DNA from 3 places in the Psychrobacillus sp. PGGUH221 genome. Region 1 is predicted to be linked to each of the others. Evidence: riboswitches for the same ligand, from Rfam matches in the RefSeq annotation. Region 1 holds a riboswitch; each other region holds the start of a gene.
What was found. Region 1 has a riboswitch for S-adenosylmethionine ahead of mtnW (2,3-diketo-5-methylthiopentyl-1-phosphate enolase). Riboswitches for the same ligand answer to the same signal wherever they lie in the genome.
Positions count from the first base shown of each region.

Region 2: it holds a riboswitch for S-adenosylmethionine, as region 1 does, so the genes downstream of both, PGC35_RS15500 (methionine ABC transporter ATP-binding protein) here and mtnW (2,3-diketo-5-methylthiopentyl-1-phosphate enolase) in region 1, are expected to answer to the same signal.
Region 3: it holds a riboswitch for S-adenosylmethionine, as region 1 does, so the genes downstream of both, PGC35_RS05435 (O-acetylhomoserine aminocarboxypropyltransferase/cysteine synthase family protein) here and mtnW (2,3-diketo-5-methylthiopentyl-1-phosphate enolase) in region 1, are expected to answer to the same signal.

Region 1 covers NZ_JAQMHQ010000010.1:100,453-104,573, reverse strand. The annotation lists gene mtnK (S-methyl-5-thioribose kinase) at 1-956, opposite strand, end outside; SAM riboswitch class I at 1,031-1,185, opposite strand; SAM riboswitch class I at 1,353-1,456, shown strand; gene mtnW (2,3-diketo-5-methylthiopentyl-1-phosphate enolase) at 1,573-2,787, shown strand; gene PGC35_RS17175 (2-hydroxy-3-keto-5-methylthiopentenyl-1-phosphate phosphatase) at 2,793-3,458, shown strand; gene PGC35_RS17170 (methylthioribulose 1-phosphate dehydratase) at 3,455-4,066, shown strand; gene PGC35_RS17165 (1,2-dihydroxy-3-keto-5-methylthiopentene dioxygenase) at 4,088-4,121, shown strand, end outside.
Region 2 covers NZ_JAQMHQ010000009.1:53,192-57,312, forward strand. The annotation lists gene PGC35_RS15490 (MetQ/NlpA family ABC transporter substrate-binding protein) at 1-316, opposite strand, end outside; gene PGC35_RS15495 (methionine ABC transporter permease) at 381-1,049, opposite strand; gene PGC35_RS15500 (methionine ABC transporter ATP-binding protein) at 1,042-2,067, opposite strand; SAM riboswitch class I at 2,173-2,279, opposite strand; gene PGC35_RS15505 (thioredoxin family protein) at 2,317-2,643, opposite strand; gene PGC35_RS15510 (toprim domain-containing protein) at 2,648-2,998, opposite strand; gene gcvH (glycine cleavage system protein GcvH) at 3,076-3,456, opposite strand; gene PGC35_RS15520 (arsenate reductase family protein) at 3,529-3,891, opposite strand.
Region 3 covers NZ_JAQMHQ010000002.1:289,760-293,880, forward strand. The annotation lists gene PGC35_RS05430 (homoserine dehydrogenase) at 1-449, opposite strand, end outside; gene PGC35_RS05435 (O-acetylhomoserine aminocarboxypropyltransferase/cysteine synthase family protein) at 578-1,870, opposite strand; SAM riboswitch class I at 2,038-2,150, opposite strand; gene PGC35_RS05440 (glycerol-3-phosphate acyltransferase) at 2,288-2,929, shown strand; gene PGC35_RS05445 (YdcF family protein) at 2,948-3,535, shown strand; gene PGC35_RS05450 (GIY-YIG nuclease family protein) at 3,895-4,121, opposite strand, start outside.

The sequences.
Region 1 (4,121 bases):
TTATAGCCATCTGTGTCTTTATAGGAATCGACACTTTTTTTGTCCCATAATTCCGAAAATTTAGTCGAAAAGACATCCCAAGTTTGTTTGATATGGGTGACAATAACTCCCCGCTCATCCTCTTCTCTTGTAACATTTTGCACGATTAGATTTGCTAAAAACAATCCAATATCAAAGCCAATAGGTCCATAAAAAGCAAACTCTGGGTCTATTACTTTCGTTTCGGTTTCACTAGCAAAGATGCTCCCTGTATGCAAATCTCCATGTAATAATGCTTCCGCTTCTGTCATGAAGCTATTCTTTAATTTTGCAACCTCTAGCTTTAAGCGCCCGTTATTCCAAATAGTTTCTACGTCTTCTTGCAACAATGCTTCAAAGTCATTTGTTTCATAGTCAAAAAACGGATCTGTAAAAATAAGATCTTCTGTGATTTTACAAAGTTCTGGATTGGAAAACTCTGAAACTAGTTTCTTTTTTTCAAAAGGGTGTAATGCAAAATCAGATGTATGAAATAGTGTTTGAGCTAAATATTCTCCAATATCTTTTGAAAGGTTTGGATATGATTCAAGTTTAATCAACCCTTCACGTGCAATTTTTAAATGAGATAAATCCTCCATAACCGTAAGCGCAAGATCCTCATCAATTGCATATACGGTCGGAACAAGATTGGCTGCAAATTCAGCATGTTTTTTTAATGCATTTGCTTCAATCACTGCTCGTTTTAACGTTAGTGGCCAACTTTCTCCGACAACCTTTGCGTATGGTAAAGCCTGTTTAATAATAAGACTCTTATCACCGTTCAATTCCTTAATATGAAATACATAGTTAAGATTACCGTCACCTATCTCACGACACTCCAACTCTGTGTCTTGTGGGAAGAAGTTAAGTTCTTTTGCATATAAAATAGCACTTTCTTCTGTTAATGATTCATATTGTCTCTTTGTAGCTGTCGTCATTATTCTCTACCTTTCCGTTTCAAAATAAAAAGCCTCTTTCATAAGAAAGAGGCGTAGAATAAGAGATCTCTCGCCTCTTATCTTTCAGAAAGTTACCTTTCTGATGGAATTAGCACCGTGCCTTAGGAGATTTTCATCTCGGCGCAAAATGCGCCCCGTCTCACAACGGTATTACGGTCGGTTGCTGGGCTTCATCGGGCCATTACCCTCTGCCTGCTCTTGATAAGAGTGCTATTAATTAAAACGTTATACTATTTGAAAATCATCCTAGCATATTCAAAAAACACATGTCAATCATTTTTTTAAAAACAAAAAAAATTCTAATAACTATATTGACAATCTTTATATTGCATGAAATAATCATTATTAATTTGACTAACTCAATTGAATAACTTTTTCTTATTTAGAGCAGGTGGAGGGACGAGCCCTATGATACCCGGCAACCGATCCATTATGGACACGGTGCTAATTCTTGCAGTCAGTAGACTGAGAAATAAGAAGTCGTTAATTTTTTAACCTCTTCTTATTTGGAAGAGGTTTTTTTATATTTAGAAGGGGCAAAACACTGGGACATTGACTAAGTAGAAATTTGTTATATAAAGGATTGTGATAATAAATGAGTGGAATTACTACTCTCTATCAGGTTTACGGTAAACCTGGAACTTTTGAAAAAAAAGCTGAAGGAATTGCGCTCGGTTTAACAATAGGATCCTGGACTGATTTGCCGTTACTAGAGCAAGAGCAATTAAAAAAGCATAAAGGAAATGTTATATCGATAACTAAATTTGAAAATAGTCACCATCCGCTAAAACGAGATGAAATCAAAGCAGAAATTAAAATAAACTATCCTAGTGCTAATTTCTCTGCAGATTTACCTGCCATATTAACAACTGTTTTCGGCAAACTATCGCTAGACGGTGAAGTAAAGCTACTAGACTTGGAATTCTCATCAGACCTTTTAGATAATTTCCCAGGACCTAGATTCGGAATTGAAAGTATTCGTGAATTGCTAAGAGTGTATAATCGTCCACTTGTGATGAGTATTTTTAAAGGAGTAATTGGAAGAGATATCAATTACCTATCTGAACAGCTGCGTAACCAAGCTCTAGGTGGAGTAGATTTAGTAAAAGATGATGAAATTCTCTTTGAAAACCCCCTTACTCCTTTTGAAAAAAGAATTATTACAGCTAAAGAAGTACTACGTCAGGTGTATGAGGAAACTGGACATCGAACACTTTATGCAGTTAACCTCTCTGGGCGGACATCCAATTTAAAATCAAAAGCAAAAAAGGCAAAAGAACTTGGGGCTGACGCTCTATTATTTAATGTTCATGCATATGGTCTAGATGTACTTCAAGAACTTGTGGAAGATGAAGATATTCAGTTGCCATTCATGGCCCATCCAGCCTATAGTGGTGCTTTTACATCATCCTCATTTTATGGAGTTTCAACACCACTTTTACTTGGTAAATTGACTCGTTATGCAGGGGCAGATTTTTCATTATTCCCCTCACCATACGGAAGCGTCGCACTGGAGAAAACAGCTGCACTATCACTTGGGGAAGAATTGACGAAAGAAAGTGCAGTAAAACGAACTTTTCCAGTTCCTTCGGCTGGAATTCATCCTGGATTGGTTCCTTTGTTAATCGAAGACTATGGCATAGATAGCATTATAAATGCAGGTGGTGGAGTGCATGGTCATCCTACTGGCGCTACAGGAGGAGGGCTTGCCTTTAGGCAGGCCGTATCAGCAGTCCTTGATGGAATTCCGTTAGCTGAAGCAGCAAAACAGTTTCCAGAACTAAAAGCAGCATTGGAACTATGGGGGTAAGCATTATGAGTAAGCTAGTAATCTATTGTGATTTTGATGGGACCATTACAAACCAAGACAATATTATATCCATTATGAAAAAATTTGCTCCCCCAGCATACTTGCCGATCAAAGAGAATATTTTAGGGCAAAAGCAATCTATCCGAGAAGGTGTTGCTCAAATGTTCTCTCTGTTACCTGTATCTATAAAAGATCAAATTATAAGCTACTTGCTTGATCAAGCAGAGATTAGAGAAGGATTCGACGATTTTGTTTCTTATACAAGAAAGCACGATATCCCTCTCTATATTGTTAGTGGTGGAATAGATTTTTTCGTTCATCCAATGCTAGAAAAGTTTGGTCCTTTTTCAGGCGTTTATTGTAATGAATCGGACTTCTCGGGAGAAAGAATACAAATAAATTTCCCACATGTCTGCGATGATTTATGTACGAGCAAAGGTTGCGGATGCTGTAAGCCATCCATTATTCGAAAGCTCCAAGAAAAAGATTCTTTAAGTGTTGTAATTGGTGATTCTATTACTGACTTAGAAGCTGCAAAATTAGCAGATGTTGTCATAGCACGGGATTTTCTTATTGAAAAGTGCAAGGAATTGAATATTCCATATGAACCTTTCGAAAATTTTCGAGATGTCATGAATATTATTGAAACAAGGTTAGGTGTTCAAACATGATAACGCTCCGTGGTAGATGGGAAGAGTTAGCAGATATAAAAGACGAACTTGCTAAACGAGATTGGTTTATGGGAACTAGTGGAAATTTAGCAATTAAGGTGAATGATGAACCAGTAGAGTTTTTAGTTACAGCAAGCGGAAAAGATAAGAATAAGCGAACAAAAGAAGACTTTTTACATGTAAATATAAATGGAGAGCCGATAGAAGATACCATTTTAAAGCCGTCGGCAGAAACATTATTGCACTGTGCTATTTATTCTAAAACTTCTGCGGGCTGTAGTCTCCATGTTCACACGGTTGCTAATAACGTCATCTCCGAATTATACGGTGATCAGGGAAAAATAGATTTTCAAGGGCAAGAACTTATTAAAGCTTTCGATTTGTGGGAAGAAGATGCAATTCTTTCTATTCCTATCATTCCAAATCATGCCCATATTCCACTTCTCGCCGAAGAGTTTCAGACATATATAGATGGTGATAAAGGAGCTGTACTTATACGGAATCACGGTATTACTGTTTGGGGTAGGGATGGTTTCGAAGCAAAGAAGTTACTTGAAGCTTGTGAATTTTTATTTCAGTATCAGTTGACTTTACGTCAAATAAAATAAAAATAAGAGAGGAAGATTTAGATGGCTATCATTAAAATTCAAGGAACAAATGAAA
Region 2 (4,121 bases), on a different contig from region 1:
TATGGATTCCACCGGCATTTTCAAAATCGTATCCAAATTCTTCTTTTTGTGATTCAAAGTAGGGGATATGTTGGAAATAGTTAGCATCCAAATCTCCTGATTCTAAATCTTGGTTTGGTAAAACATAGTCTTGGTAAGTTTCAATAGTAAGTTCAATACCTTGTTCTTCTAATATTGGTTTAGCTTGTTCTAAAATCTCAGCGTGAGGAACGTTTGAAGCTCCTACTACTAATTTGCTGCTTTCTTCTTCTCCACCGCAAGCAGCCAGTGTTAATGCACTAACGGATAATAATGCTCCTGCTAAAAACTTTTTCATATAAATTCTCTCCTTCTCTATTTCCCCTATTTTATATGTGATCGAGTTATCTCGTTAACACCAATTATCTCTTGTCTATCTTTGTTGTAATCGCATCGCCAATCCATTGAATAATAAATACTACAATGAGTATTAAAATGGTTGCAACAAGCGTTACATCTTCTCTACTGCGTTGAAACCCATCTAAGAATGCTAACGTACCTAAGCCGCCAGCACCAATAATTCCCGCCATTGCTGTATATCCAACTAGTGATATACAAGTAACTGTTATACCAGAGACTAATGCTGGCATCGATTCTGGTAATAAAACCTTCCATATAATAGTAGAAGTTTTAGCACCCATCGATTTAGCTGCTTCAAGTACACCTTTATCTATTTCTCTTAATCCAATTAAAACCATTCGTGCATAAAATGGAGCAGCTCCAATAACAAGAGCTGGAAACGCAGCATTTGGTCCACGAATAGTACCTAAAAGTAATTTCGTAAATGGAATAAGCAATATGATTAAAATAATAAATGGTATCGAACGAAAGATATTAGTAAATGCTCCCGTTAACCAATTTGTTAGTTTATTGGCCCATGCTTGATGCGGACTTGTTAAAAACAAAAGTAATCCTAGTGCAAGACCAAATACAAATGTTAATAAAGTAGAAACTGCAGTCATATAAAGAGTTTCCATTGTCGCTTCCCACATTTTTGGCCAATCAACATTTGGAAATAAAGTATTAATCATTGTTGATCACCTCTGTGTGTACTTTTTGTTCGTGAATAAATAGAATTGCTTTATCAATTGCCGATGCATCACCGTCAATCTGAAGAATCAATGTTCCATAAGCTCCACTTTTCGTATGTGTAATATTCCCTTGAACAATATTTAATTCCAAATCAAATTGTTTAATGAGTCTAGATAGAATTGGCTGTTCCGTTTGGTCTCCAACAAAAACCAGCTTGATGAGTTTGCCATTTGGATATAGTTCTTGTAAATTTTGAATCGTCTGCTGAGATTGATTATTTTCAGAAACTTGCGTAACAAATCTCTTTGTTATGGGCTGTTGGGGATTTTGGAAAACTTCCAGCACGTCCCCTTCCTCTACCACATGTCCGTTCTCCATTACTGCTACTCGATTACAAATCTTTTGAATAACCTGCATTTCATGTGTAATTAGTACAATGGTCAAACCTAATCTTTCGTTAATACTAATCAGTAAATCTAATATGGAATCCGTTGTTTCTGGGTCAAGTGCAGATGTAGCTTCATCACAAAGCAACACTTCTGGGCGATTTGCTAATGCTCGAGCAATTCCTACCCGTTGCTTTTGGCCACCGGATAATTGAGAAGGATAATAATCTCCTCGGCCTTCTAAACCTACTAACTCAATCAATTCTTTTACACGAGTAGCTCTTTGTTCTTTAGGTACTCCTGCGATTTCCAAAGGAAAAGCTATGTTTTCTGCAACAGTTCTTGACCACAAAAGATTGAAATGCTGAAAAATCATGCTTACTTTTTGTCTAACTTGTCGAAGCTTACCTTCTGAAATTGATGTAATTTCTTTATTATTTACAACAATTTGCCCTGAAGTCGGCTTTTCTAATCCATTCAACAATCTGATTAAAGTACTTTTTCCTGCACCACTATATCCAATAATTCCAAAAATCTCACCTTGCTTAATTGTAAGATTTACATTATCAACAGCTACAATGGTACCTTGCTTCGTACTAAATTTTTTCGAAATATCTTTTAAGCTAATCACGTAAATCTTCCCTCCTGTATAGATAGTACTATTACTATCAAAAAACCCCTTCTGCAAAAGAGCAGAAGGGGTGTATGTTATCATTCAAAATAACAGTCATCCATTCTCTCATTTTCCAAAGCATTTACGCTTTGAGTGATTTGGCACCATTTCATTTACATGACGGTTGCTGGGTTTCATCGGGCACTTCCCTCCACCTCTCTTAATAAGAGCGACACTATTCAATTGTTATCAATAAATCGAATTCTATCATGATAATTCGGTGTCGTCAACACTTTTTATAACATCTAAAAGATAAGGAATTGATTGGAAAGCATAAACCTTTTTATAAACAATTCCTTCTTTTGCAATTAAAAGACATGGCACACTTTCAATTTCATAATCCATCGCTAAACCTTTCATATAATTTATATTTGCCTGTCCAACTGGTAACTGGACAATTTCTTTAAGTACCTTCATCATTTTAGAGGCTACTTGGCATGTCCCACACATTGGGGTGTAAATATATAAAAGAGAAAGATTAGGAGCATTTTTAGCTTGCTCCCATTCCTCTCGAGACCATTCATTCACAAACATCATCCTATAATAAAAATTCTTTTTTCACCTTAATCTTAGCACGTTGTAAGATAGAAGCCAAAACATCAAGCGGGGTATTTGCAACTTCACCATATACAGGATTCGTATATAGATGAATTGCTTCTGGATATACTTTTCTAACTACTGATCGTATTTGTTCTCCTGATTTATCGGAGTCTAAAAAAGCATATATGGGCAATTCTTCTAAAGGACTTAAGATTTCTTCTAATTTAACATTAGAAATAGTGCCATTCGTACAAACAATTTCAGTTGCTTCAGCAAGAATGGTTAAAAGTTTCAGTTTATCTGATCTACCTTCTACAAGAATTACTTTTTCACTAAATACCTTAGCCATTAGCTTCTCTCCCAGCACATTATATATACTAGTATATGAAAAAGCGCCAGTAAATAACCGGCGCCTTTTTAAATCCATTATTCTTGAATTAACTCTTCGTATTGTTCTGCAGATAATAGTGCATCCACTTCTGCTACATCAGAAGGCTCAACTACGATCATCCATGCATTTTCATACGGAGATTCGTTTACATATTCAGGGCTGTCTTCTAAATCAGCGTTTACTTCTACTACTTTACCGCTGATTGGAGCATACAGTTCAGAAACAGTTTTAACTGATTCTACACTTCCGAAAGGATCTCCAGCTTTAATATCGTCTCCTACTTGTGGAAGCTCGACAAACACGATATCCCCAAGTTCTGATTGTGCAAAATGTGTAATTCCAATACGTACTTTTCCGTCTTCTGTTTTTACCCATTCATGCTCTTCTGAGTATTTTAATTCTTTAGGTGTGCTCATGTTATACCCCTCTCAAAAAAATATACATTCCTCTATAATATTCACACATTTCAATTGTAAAAACAAGCAACTTTATACGCTTTTCCAAATATGTTCAAACTCTTCTTCTTTAAAACCTAGCGTCAAATGCTCTCCATCATATACAATTGGTCGCTTAATAAGCATTCCATCTGAAACGAGCGTTTCGATTTGTTCTTTTTCTGTCATATTTGGAAGCTTGTCCTTCAATTTCATTTCTCGATATTTAGTACCACTTGTATTAAAGAGCTTCTTTATATCTGTATTTGTATTTACTAAAATCTCTTTTATCATTTCTTTTGATGGTGGGTTTTCCACTATATGATTATCCTCAAATTCCACTTGATGATCTTTCAGCCACTTACTTGCCTTTCTACAAGTGCTACATTTGGGATAACCAAAAAATTGAATCGTCATTAAAATCACCTTTTTCTTCTTATCATATACAATACTATTGCACAAAAGCAATATTCTTGTGTAACGAAAAGAATCGAGTTTTACAACTAAAGTTTGAGTTTTTCCAACTAAACTAATGTTTTTTCTAACTAAAGCTTCAGTATTTTCAACTAAACAGAAAAAATCTGTTCATCAAGTGTAATGCCAACCACTCGGACGTGCGCTTGCCGCACGCTACGCATGAGCCACCG
Region 3 (4,121 bases), on a different contig from region 1:
ACTGAGTTCACTTGTAGTAAATTTTTAAGTGTTTTAATTACTGGAACGCCACCAGCTGTTGTAGCTTCATATCCGATAAATACGCCTCGTGACTTAGCACGTTCATGAAGTTGAATACTATATTTAGAGAACATCACTTTATTCGCCGTTATCACATGACATCCCTTATCAATCGCTCTACATAAATAGCTATAAGCTGGTTCCTCGTTCACAATCGCTTCAAACACTACTTGAAGACCTGGAATATTAATAATATCCTCGAAATCGTCTGTTACTAGAATACCAGGCGTTTCAGGTCTTTCTTTTGCCAAATTATTAATTAAAATCGCACTAATTTCAATATCTAAGCCTAATGATTTTTTTAATTCTTCTCTTTTTTCATTCACAATGTGATAAATTCCTTGGCCGACTGTTCCGAAACCTAGAATTGCTGCTTTTATTTTTGCCATACTTTCTCCTCCAAATGAATTTGCACAATTGAGCTTCCACATTCATATTTAATAAAATCTCTTTCGTAAAATTACGATTGACTATTTTACATATTGTAGACTATTTTAGCCCAATTAACAACAAAATTCTATCTAGAGAGGACATTTGTTTTTCCTACAAGTACTTTATCAAGTGCATTTTGTAAATCCTCTACTGCCTCTAGACCAACAGACAAGCGGATTAAGTCCTCGGTAACACCTGATTTCACTAAGTCTTCAGGAGTTAATTGTTGATGAGTCGTAGAAGCAGGATGAATAATTAATGATTTCGCATCTCCTACGTTTGCTACATGCGACCAAATTTCAATATTATCTATAATATGTCTACCCGCTTCTTTTCCACCCTTTACGCCAAAAGTTAAGATAGAGCCGAAGCCATTGTGTAAATATTTATGTGCAAGTTCATGGGAAGGATGATTTTCCAGGCCTAAATAATTTACCCATTCTACCCCTTCATGGTTTGATAAATAATCTGCAATTTTTAGTGCATTTTCGTTGTGCTTTGGCACACGAAGATGAAGGGTTTCTAAACCTTGTAAAAAAGAAAATGCTGCTTCAGGGCTTAACGAAGGCCCAAAATCTCGAAGCAATTGAACACGTAGTTTTATGGCAAACGCTACGTTCGGAACATCAATACCGTATCGTAGTCCGTGATAGGTTACATCTGGTTCAGTAAAACCAGGGAATTTCTCGGAATTCCAGTCAAAGTTACCACCATCTACAACTACTCCCCCAATTGTTGTTCCATGACCGCCAATCCATTTAGTAGCTGAATGGATAACTATGTGAGCACCGTGTTTAATCGGGTTAGCACCATAAGGGCTTGCAAATGTATTATCTACCAACAATGGAACACCGACTTCATTTGCAATTGCTGAAACTTTCTCCACGTCTAGCACATTCAAGCTCGGATTTCCAATAATTTCAGCAAAGATCCCTTTTGTTTTATCCGTTACTGCTGCTCGAAAATTCTCTGGATCAGTAGAATCTACAAATTTTACGTGAATTCCATAACGAGGCAATGTATGGGCGAATAAATTAAATGTACCACCATATAAGTTTTCCGCTGCAATGATTTCATCGCCTGCTCCCGCAATATTCAAAATGGAAAATGCAATTGCCGCCATACCAGAAGAAAGTGCAACAGCAGCCGTTCCTCCTTCAAGTAGAGCAACGCGTTGTTCAAAAACATCTACAGTAGGATTAGTTATACGTGAATAAATATTGCCAGACTCTTTTAATGCAAATAAATCTTGGGCATGGTTTGTATCACGAAATACAAAAGAAGTTGTTTTGTGAATTGGCACTGCTCGTGAACCTGTAACTGGATCTGGTTGCTGACCACCGTGTAAAAGAAGTGTTTCTGGTTGGAAATTTGTCATTTTGAATTCCTCCTAAATAATAGTTTTAGATGGACGCATATGGAGGCGGGAGAGGATTTTGAGAAATACGAAAGCACTTATGTTTAGCCGGAAAACGTATCGTAAATCGACTAAACAACAAAAACCCCTCTTCTTTAAGAAGAGGGGTGCGGTTTCGCATATTCCTCCTCTTATCTTCCAAATTCGCGTGAATTTGTAGGATTTAGCACCTTTCCAAGTTTAAAACTTGTTGGTTGCCGGGCATCGTAGGGCCTAGTCCCTCCGCCACTCTTGATAAGAGTATTAGATTAGTATTCCATCTTGTTACACAGTATAAGACTCTATTAATCTGTACGTCAAGTACTTTTTATAAAAATTCTGAAACTTCTTTTAGGCTTGTACGTTTAATGTATGGGGGTTACTTTTGGAGGTGTTGTAATGGTAATATGGATTATTTGTATTTTAGTAGTTAGTTATTTAATTGGTTCCATTCATGGTTCAAAGATTGCTCAGTTTTTTAGTGGAATCAATATTAAAGCAGAAGGTCTTAAAAACTCAGGTGCTTCTAATGCAGCTATTGTGCTTGGAATGAAATACGGAATACTTGTAGCTTTCATCGATATAATAAAAGGTGTATTGGTTATTATTGGCACACGATTTTTTATGCAGCAATACGGTACCTTTTCAGCATTGGAACAGGATGCACTTCTTTACTTAGCGGGGGCTGCTGTCATTTTAGGTCACAACTTTCCCATTTTCACCGGATTTAAGGGAGGAAAAGGGACAGCTTCTGTAATCGGCATACTTTTTGCAATTTATTGGCCTTTAGGATTGATCGGACTTTTATTATTAATTGGCACAACTTTTTTAACGGACTATTTATTAATTGGAGTATTTGTTTTTTATTTTGTTTTTTTAGGCGAGGCTATATGGTTTTCAGAAGGATATATACCAATTGCAATTGCAAGCTTTTTATTCGTGATGGCACTCATATTGCATATCGAAAACTTTCGTCGTTTAGCTCGTAAGGAAGAGATGAGAATTTCTACTTTTATAAAAAGAAAAAAACCTTCTTTATAAAGAAATGAGTGAATTGGAATGTCTAAAAAAATGAGGTGGATTGTGCTTATCCCTTTATTTGTTCTCGCTTCCAGCGGAGTTGGATTGTGGATGCTTACTAGCAAATGGATGGATGAAGGATTAAACCCTAAAGCTGATGGTTCCAACGATTACGCCATTGTCCTCGGTGCAAAAGTAAAAGAAGGCAATATTCCTTCGCTTGCATTAAAATTCAGATTGGAATCAGCACTTGCGTATGCAAACGAATATCCTCATGTCACCCTTGTACTTTCTGGAGGACAAGGAGACGATGAAGATATTGAGGAAGCGGTCGTAATGAAAAATTTTCTTTTGGAGAATGGGATAGCAGAAGAGAGGCTAATTATTGAAGATCAGTCGACATCAACTTATGAAAACTTGTTGTTTTCTAAAGAGCTTTTGCCAGATAACGTAAAGTCTATAACGATCATTACGAGTGACTATCACCTACAGCGAGCAAAAATACTTGCCAAAAAGCTAGAATGGAAAACGGACGTGGTTGCAGCACAGACCCCCGAAGTGGTAGAAGCGAAAGTACGCTTACGTGAGCGCGCCGCACTTTTAAAGACTTATATTGTTGGGAAATAACTCCGAATACCTCGGAGTTATTTTTTATATCTGCAACAATTACAAATACATCTTGAAATACGATTTTCTTGCATACAGCCCTACTTCCTGGTTAGAAATGCATTGTCTCCCCACTTGTTACGAATCCATGTATCTACTTTATAGCCATGTCAAATCACTTGTTACATCAAACATTATGTTTTAGCTATATAATCTAAATGTAGCTGTACTATATGCAATCAAGTCACCTTGCATAGCTAGATAATGTATTATATTTTCTATAAAAGAATTTTTCATCCAAAACCAAAGATTATATATGTAAAGTAATTTCTCCAAATATAATTAAAAGGCTTCCTCGTTTATTAGGAAGCCTTTCTGGGTCACTCTTTCTTCGTATGATACCCTTTAGTGCCAAATGGTTGTAATTGCTCCATCCATTTGTTTAAAAGTTTTTCTAGTTCTTTCTTTTCGTCTACGTATTGATTTTCTGATGTTTTCAGCGTCTCTACTTGTTCAATTTCAAACGCATCTTTGCCAAATTGGTGCCATTCTTCTTGAAGTATTCTATTTGTATGTGTCCCTGTTTCTAGAGTAAACTTCGTGCCAT